DNA from 3 places in the Diaphorobacter nitroreducens genome. Region 2 is predicted to be linked to each of the others. Evidence: predicted binding sites of a transcription regulator. Region 2 holds the regulator's gene; each other region holds the start of a gene.
The links. Region 2 encodes FNR, which switches genes on or off when oxygen is low (the NO sensors DNR and NnrR bind a similar motif). Its sites were predicted from a motif close to TTGATNNNNATCAA; they were not measured.
Positions count from the first base shown of each region.

Region 1 (4,436 bases), 470 kb from region 2:
GGCTTTTCATGCGCGTGCCCTTGCCCGCGGCCATGATGATGATGTCCAGTGCTGTCATGAAGGTGTGGAGAGTGGAAGGTCGTCGTGTCCTGCCAGCCCAGGCCGGCAGCCCTCCGCCATTATCCCGCCGCCCATGCGCTCCCCCTCTGCGGCGCGGCTGCACCACCGCCCCTGATTGCTCCTAAAAAAATAGCTGCTAGCGCCCGTCATTCGGGCGCTAGCAGCCAGTTTGATGCGATAGCCGGACGATCAGGCGCGGCAGACATCGCCCCGGGGGGCGGCGTGCTGCGGTGACGGTGCGCGCACCGCGGCGGCGCTGCGCCACTGGAACTGCAGCGGCTCGCGGCCCATCGGCTCGACCACGGCGTGCTGGCCGGAGGCCACGCACACGCTCTGGCCCGCGTGCAGCATGAGGTCCCCCGAATCCTCGCGCCAGCCATGGGGGCCGTCGCTCAAGGTCACCCAGGCCAGGCCGCTGACCACGCGCAACTGCATCGGCGCGCGCGGGTGCAGGCTGCGCGCCGCGCCCTGGGGAATGGTGCACAGTTCCGTTCCGGCAACGCCGGCGGGAACGCTGGAGGCTTGCGAATGCAGAACTTGCGAGGTGGTCACGGTCATCTCCTGGTAAACCCTTTGAAGTGACGTCAGTGTGCGACTGCGACCCGGGCACCGTCCAATGAAAACGGAGGGCCTCATCGATTACGGAACGGCATCAATCACCGTATCACCCCCATGCCCCTGGGGACGGCAAACGCCAGCGGTGCAACCGCTGCCTGAGCAGCCTGCTGCGCGATCGATGAAAAAGCGCTAGCATTTTGATTCCCAATGGTCATCAATCTGCCATGAACTCCCCCCTCTTGCCCGCCAGCGCTCCTCCCATCGCGCATCTGCGCACCCGGCCCGTGGCCGTAGGCCATTGGCGCGCATTTCTGGCCGTGGCGCGGCATTTGAACTTCCGCGCCGCAGCCGAGGAACTGGCCCTGACCCAGTCGGCGGTGAGCCGCCAGATCCAGGCGCTGGAGGACGAAGTGGGCGTACCCCTGTTTCTGCGCCACACACGCGCCGTGGAGCTCACCAGCGCCGGCGGCCAGCTGCAGCGCGCCGTGGCGCCCGCGCTGGAGCGCATGGACGCGGCCGTACGCCTGGTGCGCCAGACGGCGGGGCGCAAGAGCGTGGCCATCACCACCTGGGCCAGCTTTGCGTCCATGTGGCTGATCCCGCGCATGGAGGAATTCCAGCGCGACAACCCCGACATCGACATCCGCATCGACGCAACCGACACCATCGTGGACCTGGAGACGGCCGACGTGGACCTGGCCCTGCGCTCCAGCGTGCCCGGCACGCAGACTGCGGGCGCGCAGCGGCTGTTTGGCGAGCAACTGGCGGTGGTGGCCAGCCCCTGGCTCCTCAACAGCATGCCGCCCATCCGCACGCCGGCCGACGTGGCGCAGTTCACGCTCATCGAGGCAGGCGACGCGCACCGCATGCCCTATTTCGAGTGGATCACCTGGCGGCGCTGGTTCGAACTGCACGGCCTGGGGCGGCTGCAGCCCAAGCGCTGGCTGTACTTCAACTACGCGCAGCAGATCGTCCAGGCCGCGCTGGCCGGCCAGGGTCTGGCGCTGGCGCGCATGCCGCTGATCGCGGAAAGCCTCGCCTCGGGCGACCTGCAGGAGGTGCTGCCGGGCCACCGGCTGGACTCTCCGCTGGTGTACTGGCTGGTCGTCGGCCCGCGCAGCGGCCAGCGCCCCGAAATCCAGGCGTTCAGCGCCTGGCTGCTGCTGCAGGCCGAAGCCACGCGCCAAGCCGTCGGCGAAGTGCCGGACACGGACCTGAACGACGACATCTCCTGAGCGCGGCACGGTCGCTCCTCTATTTATAGCGCCTAGCGCGCGATGGGCGGGCGCGTTTGGCTTTTTTTGCACAGGAATGCGTGGCAAACCGCTCACGCAGCCGGGCGCTTCGTCTGACGAAGATCAAGGCCCATGCAAATCCATGCGAATGACATGGTCTTCCCTTATGGGTTGTCACGCAAAGGTCTGCGACCGTCGGCAGGCTATGCCCCGCCCCCGACAACACCAATGGACAGAAGAGAAGACCCTGTATGCCTTTCATGCCCTGGACCGCGGAACTGGAACTTGGCCTGCCCGAAATCGACGACCAGCACCGTCAACTGGTCGCGCTGACCAACGCCCTGCACGATGAACTGAGCGCGGCGAGCCCGCGCCGCAGCGCCGTGGGCGAAATTTTGGAAGGCTTGGTGGACTACACGCACAACCACTTCATCGTGGAGGAGGTGCTGTTCCAGCAGCACGACTACGCCGAGACTCCCGCCCATAAGGCCGAGCATGACGGCTTCACGCGCAAGGCCATGGATCTGCTGACGCGCTTTGACGGCGGGCAGGAGGTCACGCTGGAGGCGCTGGAATTCCTCAAGCAATGGCTGGTGCACCATATCTGCAAGGTGGACCGCGCCTACCTGCCTTTCATGCGCGAGGCGCTGCAGGCGCAACGCACCGTCGCCCTGGCCTGAAAGGGCATGAAAAAAGCCACTGCGCGGAGTGGCTTGGCAAAGCGGGAGCGCGGTCGCGCCCCGCCGGGCGTCAGGCCAGGATAACGCGCGCGAACTTGCGCTTGCCGACCTGCACCACGTAGCTGCCCGCTTCCAGCTTCAGGCCCTTGTCGCTGACCACGCCGCCGTCCACGCGCACGCCGCCGCCGTCGATGAGGCGGTTGGCCTCGCTGGTCGAGGGCGCAAGGTTGGCCTGCTTGAGCAGCGCGCCGATGCCCAGGGGCGCGCCCGCCAGGCGGACTTCGGGAATGTCGTCGGGGATGCCGCCCTTGCTGCGGTTGATGAAATCCTGCTCGGCCGCGTCGGCCAGTGCGGCGCTGTGAAAGCGCGCGGTGATCTCCTTGGCCAGCATCACCTTGGCATCCTTGGGATTGCGGCCTGCCGCCACCTCGGCCTTGAGCGCGGCGATTTCGTCCAGGCTCCTGAACGACAGCAGCGTGTACCAGTCCCACATCAGGGTGTCCGAGATGGAGAGCACCTTGGCGAACATGGAGTTGGCGTCCTCCGTGATGCCGATGTAGTTGTTCTTGGACTTGGACATCTTGTCCACGCCATCCAGCCCCACCAGCAGCGGCATGGTGAGCACACACTGCGGCTCCTGCCCCCATTCTTGCTGCAGATGGCGTCCCATGAGCAGGTTGAACTTCTGGTCGGTGCCGCCCAGCTCCAGGTCGCTCCTGAGCGCTACCGAGTCATAGCCCTGCAGTAGCGGGTAGAGGAACTCGTGCAGGCTGATGGAGCTGCCGTCGGTGAAGCGCTGGTGGAAATCGTTGCGCTCCATCATGCGTGCCACGGTGTACTTGGCCGACAGCTGAATCATGCCGCGCGCACCCAACTGGTCGCACCACTCGCTGTTGTAGCGGATCTCGGTGCGTGCAGGGTCCAGCACCTTGGCCGCCTGGGTGTAGTAGGTTTCGGCGTTGACCTTGATCTGCTCGGCCGTCAGGGGCGGGCGCGTGCTGTTGCGGCCCGATGGGTCGCCGATCAGCGTGGTGAAGTCGCCGATCAGGAAGATGACCTGGTGGCCCAGGTCCTGCAATTGGCGCATCTTGTTGAGCACCACCGTATGGCCCAGGTGGATGTCCGGCGCCGTGGGGTCCAGCCCGAGCTTGATGCGCAGCGGCTGGCCCGTGGCCTCCGAACGCGCCAGTTTCTGGGTCCATTCTTCTTGGGGCAGAAGCTCGTCGACCCCGCGCAGGGAGACTTCAAGCGCCCGTCCTACACCATCGGTCACCGGGAATGTTGTAACAGCAGATTGATTCATGAGGGTTTTTTGGGGTGCCGCCAGGGCCCCAACGACTATACTTCCGGGCACTTTCCAGCCGTGGATTCTAGTGGGCCACCCGTACGCCCGGCGTTCGCTCCCTTCCACTGCACTACGACATTGACAGTGCCTCCCGCCCTTTAAGACCCCTGGCCCGGGGCCTGGAAGCACACAGACGCCTGGGGTAAGACTCTTGAACAACGGCTTGACGACCGCCTGCCTGGTATTGCTCAACCAACTGAAGCAGTCCGTTCAGAAACATCCAAAACGCATCACCGCCGCCGTGGCCACCCTGCTGCTCACCGGCGGCGGCGGTGCCTTCGCAGTGGCTTCGTTCGCGCCCGACCCGGCCGACCTGCCCGTGCGCACCGTCACCCAGGCTGTGCAGTCGCTGGCGGCAGACGAACCGCTGTCGTCGCTGGTGGACATCCCGCAGTACGCGCTGTACCGCTCCGACGTCACCCGCAGCGCCGATACCGCCGAGAGCATCCTGCAGCGCCTGGGCGTGGCAGACCCCGCGGCTTCGGCCTTCCTGCGCAGTGACGCCAACGTGCGGCAGAACCTGCTGGGACGCACCGGCCGCTCGATGTCCGCCGAGAC
Region 1 is NZ_CP016278.1:2,596,849-2,601,284, forward strand. It holds gene glmU (bifunctional UDP-N-acetylglucosamine diphosphorylase/glucosamine-1-phosphate N-acetyltransferase GlmU) at 1-58, opposite strand, end outside; gene BA022_RS12120 (DUF2917 domain-containing protein) at 250-618, opposite strand; gene BA022_RS12125 (LysR substrate-binding domain-containing protein) at 843-1,853, shown strand; gene BA022_RS12130 (bacteriohemerythrin) at 2,105-2,533, shown strand; gene tyrS (tyrosine--tRNA ligase) at 2,604-3,836, opposite strand; gene BA022_RS12140 (M23 family metallopeptidase) at 4,030-4,436, shown strand, end outside.
Region 1: a site for FNR is predicted at 1,967-1,980, ahead of BA022_RS12130 (bacteriohemerythrin). Genes of this name have one in related genera too.

Region 2 (4,436 bases):
ATGGACAACCTCCATCCACAGCGCCCATGCACCCAGGGAAAAAAGCACGCCACCTGCCAGCCGAGACCCCCACGCCCCACCCTTCACGCCGATCCAAGCGCGAATGCGGCCAAAAGTCCACGGCCCCAGCACCAGCCATACACCGCTTCCTACGCCAAACAGGACCATGCACAAGGCTCCGCGGAGCACGCTTCCGCTGAGAGCGGCAGTCAACAGTGCGGTGTACAGAAGGCCGCATGGCAGGAGCGCCCAGGCCACACCCGCGGTCAGGAGCCCGCCAGGCCGAGAGACCAAGGGCTTGACCTTCGCCCAGGCAGCACGCCCCGCCCGCTCAACCCACAAGGGCTGCTGCGCTTGCACCATCATCATCCCGCCCCACGCGAGGATGAGCACATGCATCAGCGTCCAAAGGGGGCGCAATGCCGAGGTGCTTTGCCCCAGCCATGCGAGTTGCTCCATGGCCAGCGCAACCACCGCCCCTGCAGCGCCGTAACCGATCAGGCGCCCCACGTGAAACTGCGCTACCCGTTGGAGGATTCCGCGGCGGGACGCCCATTGAATGGTGTGGGTGGCGTCCGGCGTGCCACCCAGCCCCGTAAGCGCCGCGCAGGGAACAGAACACATCGCCAAACAGTGAGCCCCTCCCATCAGCCCCATCAGGAAGGCCGTCGTGGCCAGCGCCCACAGCATGGGTCAAATAATCCGGGAAAAGCGAGCGCGGTTACGGTCAGCCTGCAGATACTTGTCGAACACCATGGCCACGCCGCGCACGAAATACCATCCCATGGGCGTGACTTCAACGCCCTCATCACTGATTTTCACCAAGCCCTGAGCCGCCATTTCTTGCAGTTGCTGTAATTCCGCATCGAAATAACTGCGGAAATCAATCAGCCAGGACTGTTCCAACGGCTCAAACAGCAATTCACCTTGGCACATCAACGCCATGATGACTGCGCGGCGCACCAAGTCGTCCTTGGTCAACGCCAGCCCGCGCACCACAGGCAAATGCCCCTGGTTAATGCAGTCGTAATACTCGTCCAGCGTTTTCACATTTTGGCTGTAAGTAGCGCCCACGCGCCCGATGGCAGAAACGCCCAGACCAATCAGGTCGCAATCGGGCTGCGTGCTATAGCCTTGGAAATTGCGGTGCAGCCTGCCTTGCCGCTTGGCCACCGCCAGCGCATCGTCAGGCAGCGCAAAATGGTCCATGCCCACGTAGACGTAGCCGGCTTCCTGGAACACATCAAGTGACCGGGCCAGCATGGACACCTTGGCCGAAGCCATGGGCAACTCGGCCGTGATGATGCGTCGCTGCGACTTGAAGCGTTCTGGCAAGTGAGCGTACGCATACAGCGCGATCCGGTCTGGCCGCAGCTCGGCTACCTGCTCCAAGGTGCGATCAAACGACTCCGGTGTCTGTCGCGGCAGCCCGTAGATCAAATCCACGTTCACCGATTCAAACCCGAGCTTCCGAGCCGCATCGACCAACGCGAACACCTTTTCGGCAGGCTGAATGCGGTGCACGGCCTTTTGTACTTCAGGGTCGAAATCCTGCACGCCAAAGCTCAGGCGATTGAAACCCAGCTCCGCCAACAATCCCAGCCGCGCTTCATCCACGGTCCGGGGGTCCACTTCTATGGAGTACTCCCCCCCCGGAACGAGGACGAAACTGCGCCTCAGCATGCCCATCAGTTCGCGCAAACCGTCATCCGTCAGAAAAGTAGGCGTGCCTCCGCCGAAATGCAGCTGGCTCACATGCTGACCCACACCGCAGTGCGCCGTATGCAGGTCGATCTCACGGCTGAGGTAACGCAAGTAGACCTCTGCCCGCTCTGGATGCCGGGTAATGATCTTGTTACACGCGCAGTAATAGCACAGCGATTCACAAAACGGGATGTGGACATAAAGCGACAAAGGCATCGCCTTGGCTACCGAACCCACGCGACGCTGCTGCAGCGCAAGGATGTATTCCCGCTCGCCAAAAGCCTCGACAAAACGATCAGCAGTCGGATAAGAGGTGTAGCGCGGCCCTGGGACGTCAAAGCGACGCAGGAGCTCTGTTGTAACAACGGTCATGACGGGATTCCTTGCACTTTCATATCACTGTGCCGTAGAGTCCCCCATGAGTCCTTGACGTTGATCAAGCGCCCATAAGGTCCTTGTGGCGACAATTTGACTTCGGCTCAAAGTCGTCCAACGGCCTACGGCATTCCATGTCTCCCAGCCGTTCAGAGGTAAGCTCAAGCCATGAACAGGGTTCCCATGCATACGAATCTCCAGACCATCAAAGTTGCCTGCTCAAACTGCAATCTGCGTGAGCTGTGCATGCCCGTGGGTCTGGACGACCAGCAACTCAAGCGCATCGATGACATTGTTGCTGTACGACGCAAGATCAAGCGTGGCGGCACGCTTTTCCGGAACGGTGAACCCTTCACATCCCTTTTTGCCATCCGCACCGGATTCTTCAAGACCTGTGTCGCCACCGAAGACGGTCGCGATCAAGTGACGGGTTTTCAAATGGCGGGCGAGATCATCGGCCTGGATGGCATCGTGAGCGACCGCCACACTTGCGATGCGGTGGCGCTTGAAGACGCCGAAGTATGCGTCATGCCCTTCGACCGTATTGAAGAGTTGTCGCGCGAAGTAACGGCACTACAGCACCATGTGCACAAGATCATGAGCCGCGAGATTGTTCGTGAGCATGGGGTCATGCTGTTGCTGGGGAGTATGCGTGCCGAGGAACGCCTTGCCGCATTCCTGTTGAATCTCGTACAACGCTTGCATGCTCGGGGTTTCTCACAATCCGAATTGGTGCTGCGCATGACACGCGAAGAGATCGGCAGCTACCTGGGATTGAAACTGGAAACCGTCAGCCGCACGTTTTCCAAGTTCGTGGAAGAAGGTATTGTGGAAGTAAAACAGCGCCATGTGCGCATCGTCGATACCGATGCGCTGAAGCGCATTGTCAACAGCCAGCAAGCCTGCCATTAAGCCTCGGTTTTTTGTTCATTCATAACTGATCGGCGGAAAGATCAGGAAACGTATTTGGCGCAATCAGCCGGCCGCGCCCCTTTGGGCACGGGGCAGCGATTCAACTCAAAGGGCGAGAGTGACAACAGCGTCGTCAATGCGCTGGAAGCCATGAGTACGAACCAGAACGTGAAGAAGGCGATGGTATACACACCTTCGCGCGAGAGATGCAGGGGTTGATCAAACCACTGCAGCGCTTCTGGATCCACGAAGGCGAACACTACCATTTCCATGACGCCCGCCATCAAAAAGGCCGGCCACGCGATCCACATCAATCGTTGCATCCACATTCGCCCATCTCCTAGCAAGTGTAGTTGACAGCCTAGCATCTGTTCTCCGGCATGCAAAGAGGACTCGCCCTGCCGGTCAGCGCGGTTGATCCTCCAGCGGAGTAGCTGCATGGTTGCGCCCCTTCATGGCAGGCGTCATGTCGCCCCCAGACTCCTTCAGGGTCTCGTTGATGTTCAAGCCCCGTTGGTAATAGTCTTCCGCGATGACGGGGTCGGGTTTGCTCACGGCCAGCCAGAGGGTCACGAAGCCCGCAATGATGACAATCACCGGCCCCGCGATGACAAGCCAGACATGGCCAAACGTCCACCAAGGCTTTCCGTCGTCGTCCAGTTTCATGGGGGAATTACTCAACATTTATATTAACTCCTCGCTCATTTATGAGCACAGCTTGTTCATTTGTATTCCACGACCGCCTTCAGCGGGGTACGAGGAATACGGATTTCTCTGCCACTTGGGCTTTATCACCCTGCGCTTGAATATCGAAATACACCGTATGCGATCCAGGAGATGCTGAGCCATACGGAATTTGAAGACGGACAACCACCCATCGGGATTCCGCCGGTCCAATGTCAATTGCGGTCTCGGACGCCACTTCCAGCCCTTCCATACCGTGGGCGCTGATGGTGTAGCGCTGCGCCCCCTCCGTGGCGTTCATGATCTGCAGCCGGTAGATATTTTCCAGCTTGCCTCCCGCCACGATGCGCGAGAGCGCAGCGCGGTCGCGCACGATGTCCACCTTCAACGGGGTGCGTACCACCAAGCTGGCCAGCATGCCGATGCACAACACCACCAGCACCGCTGAATAGAACAACACACGGGGTCGCAGCACGCGTTTGAGCATTTGCGATTGGGTCCAGTGGTTCTTGACGCCGTTCTGCGTTGAGAAGCGAATAAGCCCGCGCGGATACTTCATCTTGTCCATCACGGTATTGCAAGCGTCCACGCAGAGACCGCAACCAATGCATTCATATTGCAGTCCGTTGCGAATATCGATACCCGTTGGGCAGACCTGGACACACAGCGTGCAATCGATGCAGTCACCCAGTCCCGCAGCTTTGTGGTCTACCGTCTTGTTACGGGGCCCGCGAGGCTCGCCGCGCTCAGGATCGTAAGAG
Region 2 is NZ_CP016278.1:2,130,491-2,134,926, forward strand. It holds gene BA022_RS09980 (sulfite exporter TauE/SafE family protein) at 1-690, opposite strand, end outside; gene hemN (oxygen-independent coproporphyrinogen III oxidase) at 694-2,076, opposite strand; gene fnr (fumarate/nitrate reduction transcriptional regulator Fnr) at 2,248-2,991, shown strand; gene BA022_RS09995 (hypothetical protein) at 3,033-3,320, opposite strand; gene BA022_RS10000 (FixH family protein) at 3,397-3,675, opposite strand; gene ccoG (cytochrome c oxidase accessory protein CcoG) at 3,737-4,436, opposite strand, start outside.

Region 3 (4,436 bases), 1.0 Mb from region 2:
GGTAGCGCGCGCCATCGGCGTCGCCCCACAGGAACAAGGGCATGGACGGGATGGGCTGGGTGCACACCAGCTCGCCCACGGCGTCCAGCACCGGGCGGCCCTGCTCGTCCCAGGCCTCGACGGCCGCGCCCAGCATGCGGCACTGCATGCGCCCGGGCGTTTGCGGCAGCTCGCGATTGCCGCCGATGAAGGCGCCCGCGAAGTCGGTGCCGCCGGAGATGTTGCACCACCAGACCTGAGGCACGCCCGCGCTGGCCAGGAGTTGCGATCCCCACCGCTGCACTTCGGCAGGCAGCGGCGACCCCGTGGAGCCCAGCACGCGGATCGCCGACAGATCGCCGCAGGCCGCAGGGGTGATCCCGGCCTTCATGCAGTGGCCGTAGAACGCGGCGCCAGCGCCGAAGAAGGTCACGCGCTCCTCGGCTGCCATGCGCCACAGCACTGTCCAGTCGGGCCGCTCCTTGCTGCCGCCGGGGTTGCCGTCGTACAGCACGCAGGTGGTGCCGCCCAGCAGGCCGCCGACCTGGGCGTTCCACATGATCCAGCCGGTGGAGCTGTACCAGTGGTAGCGCTCGCCCAGGGAGTTGGGCGCGTAGCTGCAGCCGATGTCGTTGTGCAGCACCGCCAGCTGCAGCATCACCAGCAACATACCGCCATGACCGTGCACGATGGGCTTGGGCAGGCCGGTAGTGCCGCTGGAATAGACGATCCACAGCGGGTGGTCGAACGGCAGCCACGCCGGTTCAAAGGCCGCAGTCTCTGCATCATTTCGGGCGATGACGCTTGCGTAGCAAGCGGTATCAGCTACTATTTTTGAAGCATTCAGGTTGTTCACCAGCACCACGTGGCGCAGCGTGGGCAGTTGCGCGCGCAGTTCCGCCAGCACGTCGCAACGGTCGTGGTCGCGCCCCCCATAGGTGACGCCGTCCACGGCCAACAGCACCGTCGGTGCGATCTGGCGGAAGCGGTCCAGCACCGCGTGCGTGCCCATGTCGGGCGCGCACAGGCTCCACACCGCGCCGATGCTGGCGCAGGCCAGGAAGGCGACGATGGTCTCGGGGATGTTGGGCAGGTAGGCTGCCACGCGATCGCCGGGCTGTACGCCTTGAGCCCTCATGTGCAGCGCCAGCGCCGCCACCTGCCGGCGCAGCGCGGGCCAGGACAGCTCGCGGCGCTCGCCGCGTTCGTTGCGGCCGATGAGGGCCGGCTGGCCTGCGGCCTGTGCGGCGTCCACATGGCGCAGCACCTGGCGCGCGTAGTTCACCTGCGCGCCGGGGAACCACTGCGCGCCGGGCATCACGTTCTTTGCGAGTACCGCGCTGTGCGGCGTGGGTGACTGCAGGTCGAAGTAGTCCCAGATGCTCTGCCAGAAGGCGTCCAGATCGGTGGTGGACCAGCGCCAGAGCGCGTCGTAATCGTCAAAGCGCAGGCCGTGCTGCGCCTGCAGCCAATCCTGGTAGCGGCGTATCTGGGGCGCGTAAGGCGGGTGTGTTGGGGGGATGTTGTGGTGTGTCTCCATGCGCACAGCCTAGCGCGGTCGCTGCCTCCGTGCGCGCCACGCACGTGACAACTGGCCGGCGGCACCTCGCCGGTCGCACCTGGCCTCAGCGCCGCGGCTGCTCCGTCACGCTGGTGATGGCATAGCCCTTGTCGCGCAACTGCCGTCCGGGCTCGGGAATACCAAGGTCGTTCCAGTGCGCCTGGGTTTCGTCCCGTTCCACGGCGCGGTGCTCGCAGTTCCAATCGGTATTGATGGCCTCCTGCGGTATGGGCTTGCCCTCGGGCACGGCCAGATGGGAATAACGCCCCTCGGCTTCGGATCGGCGGTAGATGTCCACGCGCATGTCGGGTCCTTTGCTTGCTGGTTGCAGGGTTCTCCACTGTAGTGAGACCATCGCCCGCCCGGCGTAGGAAGCGGCCGCATGGCCGCCGTGCTTGACGCAAGGCAAGATCGCCGCTTTCCGCCCTGCCGACAATTGCCCGCTGTTGCCACTGCCGGCGGCCTGTTTCTGAATCATGACAACACAAGACGTTTCCTCTCAGCGCAGCGACGTGCTCATCGTGGGTGCGGGGCCTGCCGGGCTGTCGCTGGCGGCCTCGCTGGCCCAGGCCGGCATGCAGGTCACGGTGCTGGAGCAGCAACCCGTCTCCACGCTGGCCGCGCCACCGGCCGACGGGCGCGAGATCGCACTCACCCACCCCAGCGTGGCCACGCTGCAGCGCATCGGCAGCTGGCAGCGCCTGGCCGCGCACGAGGTCGGCCTGCTGCGCGAGGCGCAGGTGCACGACGGCCCCGTGGGCCAGCGCGGGGCCATGCAGCTGCACGCAGGCGGCAGTGGCGTCCAGCATCTGGGCTGGATCGTGCCCAACCACGCGCTGCGCCGCACGGCCTACGAGGTAGCCGCGCACACGCCCGGCGTACGACTGGTCACCGAGGCGCGCGTCACCCGCGTGGCCGTCACGCCCGCGCATGCCGAGCTGGAATACACCGACACCCGCAACCTCGACGCAGCGCCCCTGCGTCTGCAGGCCCCGCTGCTGGTGGCGGCCGACAGCCGCTTTTCCGCCACGCGGCGCCAGTTGAGCATCGGCGCAGCCATGCACGACTTCGGCCGCACGGTCATCGTCTGCCGCCTGCGCCATGAACTGCCGCACCACGAGGTCGCGCACGAGTGCTTCGGCTACGAGCAGACGCTGGCGATCCTGCCGCTGCCGGGCGACCTGGTCGATGGCGCGCCGATGTGCTCGGCCGTGGTCACCACCGGCGCGGCGCATGCGCAGGAGTTGCTGGCACTGCCCCCTGAGGCATTCGCCGCACGCGTGCAAGCCCAGTTCAAGGACCGCCTGGGCGCAATGCGGCTGGTGGGCGAGCGCCACGCCTACCCGCTGGTCGCCGTGTATGCGCACCGCTTCGCCGCCGCGCGCTGCGCGCTGCTGGGTGACGCGGCCGTCGGCATGCACCCGGTGACGGCGCACGGGTTCAACCTGGGGCTGGCGGGTGTGGACAGCCTCACGCGCACTCTCACCCAGGCACGCGAGCGCGGCGCGGACATCGGCGCCGCCAGCGTGCTGGAAGGCTACGCGCGCGGCCATCACCGCCACGCCTGGCCGCTGTACCAGGGCACGAATGCCATCGTGCGCCTGTACACCGACGACCGGCCGCTGCCCCGCCTGCTGCGCCAGGTGGTGCTGGCGGGCGCCAACCGGCTGCCGCCCCTCAAGGGCGCCATCGTGAGCCAGCTCACAGGCCGGCGCCCCGCCTGGCCCAGCGCCGCACCTTAGTGCGCACACCGCCATCCAACTGGAGGGGCAGGCACTCGCTGCCTGTCCCGGCCTACGTCCTGCGGCACACCCATCCATAATGGCCGCATGGACAACCTGTTGGACCATCTCTGCGAGACCGTCACCCGCGCACGCACCGTCGAAGAGCTCACCCGGCCGCTGCTGGAGCTGCTGGAAGACATCACCGGGTTCGAATCCACCTACCTCACGGTGGTGGACCTGGAGCGGGGTGTGCAGCGTGTGCTGTACGCGCGCAACACGCGCCAAATGCAGATCCCCGAGGGACTGAGCGTGCCCTGGCACGACACGTTGTGCAAACGCGCGCTGGACGAGGGCCGCCCCTTCACCGCCGACGTGGGGCAATGCTGGGGCGATTCGCAGGCCGCCGCGGCGCTGGGCATCCAGACCTACGCCAGCACACCGGTGCGCATGGCCGACGGCCAGCTCTACGGCACGCTCTGCGCCGCCAGCGACGAGCGCCAGGAGCTCACTTCCCAGGCGCGCAACGCGCTGACGCTGTTCGCGCGGCTCATTGGCCAGCAGGTCGAGCGCGAGCTGCTGCTGCAGCAATTGCTGCAGGCCAATGCCCGGCTGGCGGCCTATGCGGCGACCGATGCCCTCACCGGCCTACCCAACCGCCGCGCGCTGCGCGAGATGCTGCACCAGCAACTGGCGCAAGGCGCGCGCCAGGGCACGGCGGTGCTGATCGCCTTCATGGACCTGGACGGTTTCAAGGCGATCAACGACACCTATGGCCACGAGGTGGGCGACCTCTTCCTGGCCGACATGGCCGAGCGGCTGCGCGGCGCGGCGCGCGCGCAGGACTTCGTTGCACGCTACGGGGGCGATGAGTTCGTGGCCGTAGGCCCCGGCCCCGCGCCCGGCCCGGCGCTGGAGGCGGCCCGCCAGGGGTTCGGCCAGCGCCTGGCACAGGCCACGCGCGGGCGCTTTGGCGGGGCGGGCGCCCCCATCGACTACGCCGGCGCCAGCGTGGGTGTGATCGCCGTGCTCCCCAACGGCATGACGGCCGACGAGGCGCTGCGCGAGGCCGACCGCGCCATGTACGCCGCCAAGAAGGCGCGCCGCGCCGTGCGCTGAACAAGCCCCCGCACGGGCATGCGCGGCAGGGGGCCGGGATAATCCGCCGCTCTGCC
Region 3 is NZ_CP016278.1:3,165,989-3,170,424, forward strand. It holds gene BA022_RS14880 (acetoacetate--CoA ligase) at 1-1,519, opposite strand, end outside; gene BA022_RS14885 (DUF6139 family protein) at 1,605-1,844, opposite strand; gene ubiM (5-demethoxyubiquinol-8 5-hydroxylase UbiM) at 2,017-3,282, shown strand; gene BA022_RS14895 (sensor domain-containing diguanylate cyclase) at 3,370-4,380, shown strand.
Region 3: a site for FNR is predicted at 1,936-1,949, ahead of ubiM (5-demethoxyubiquinol-8 5-hydroxylase UbiM). Genes of this name have one in related genera too.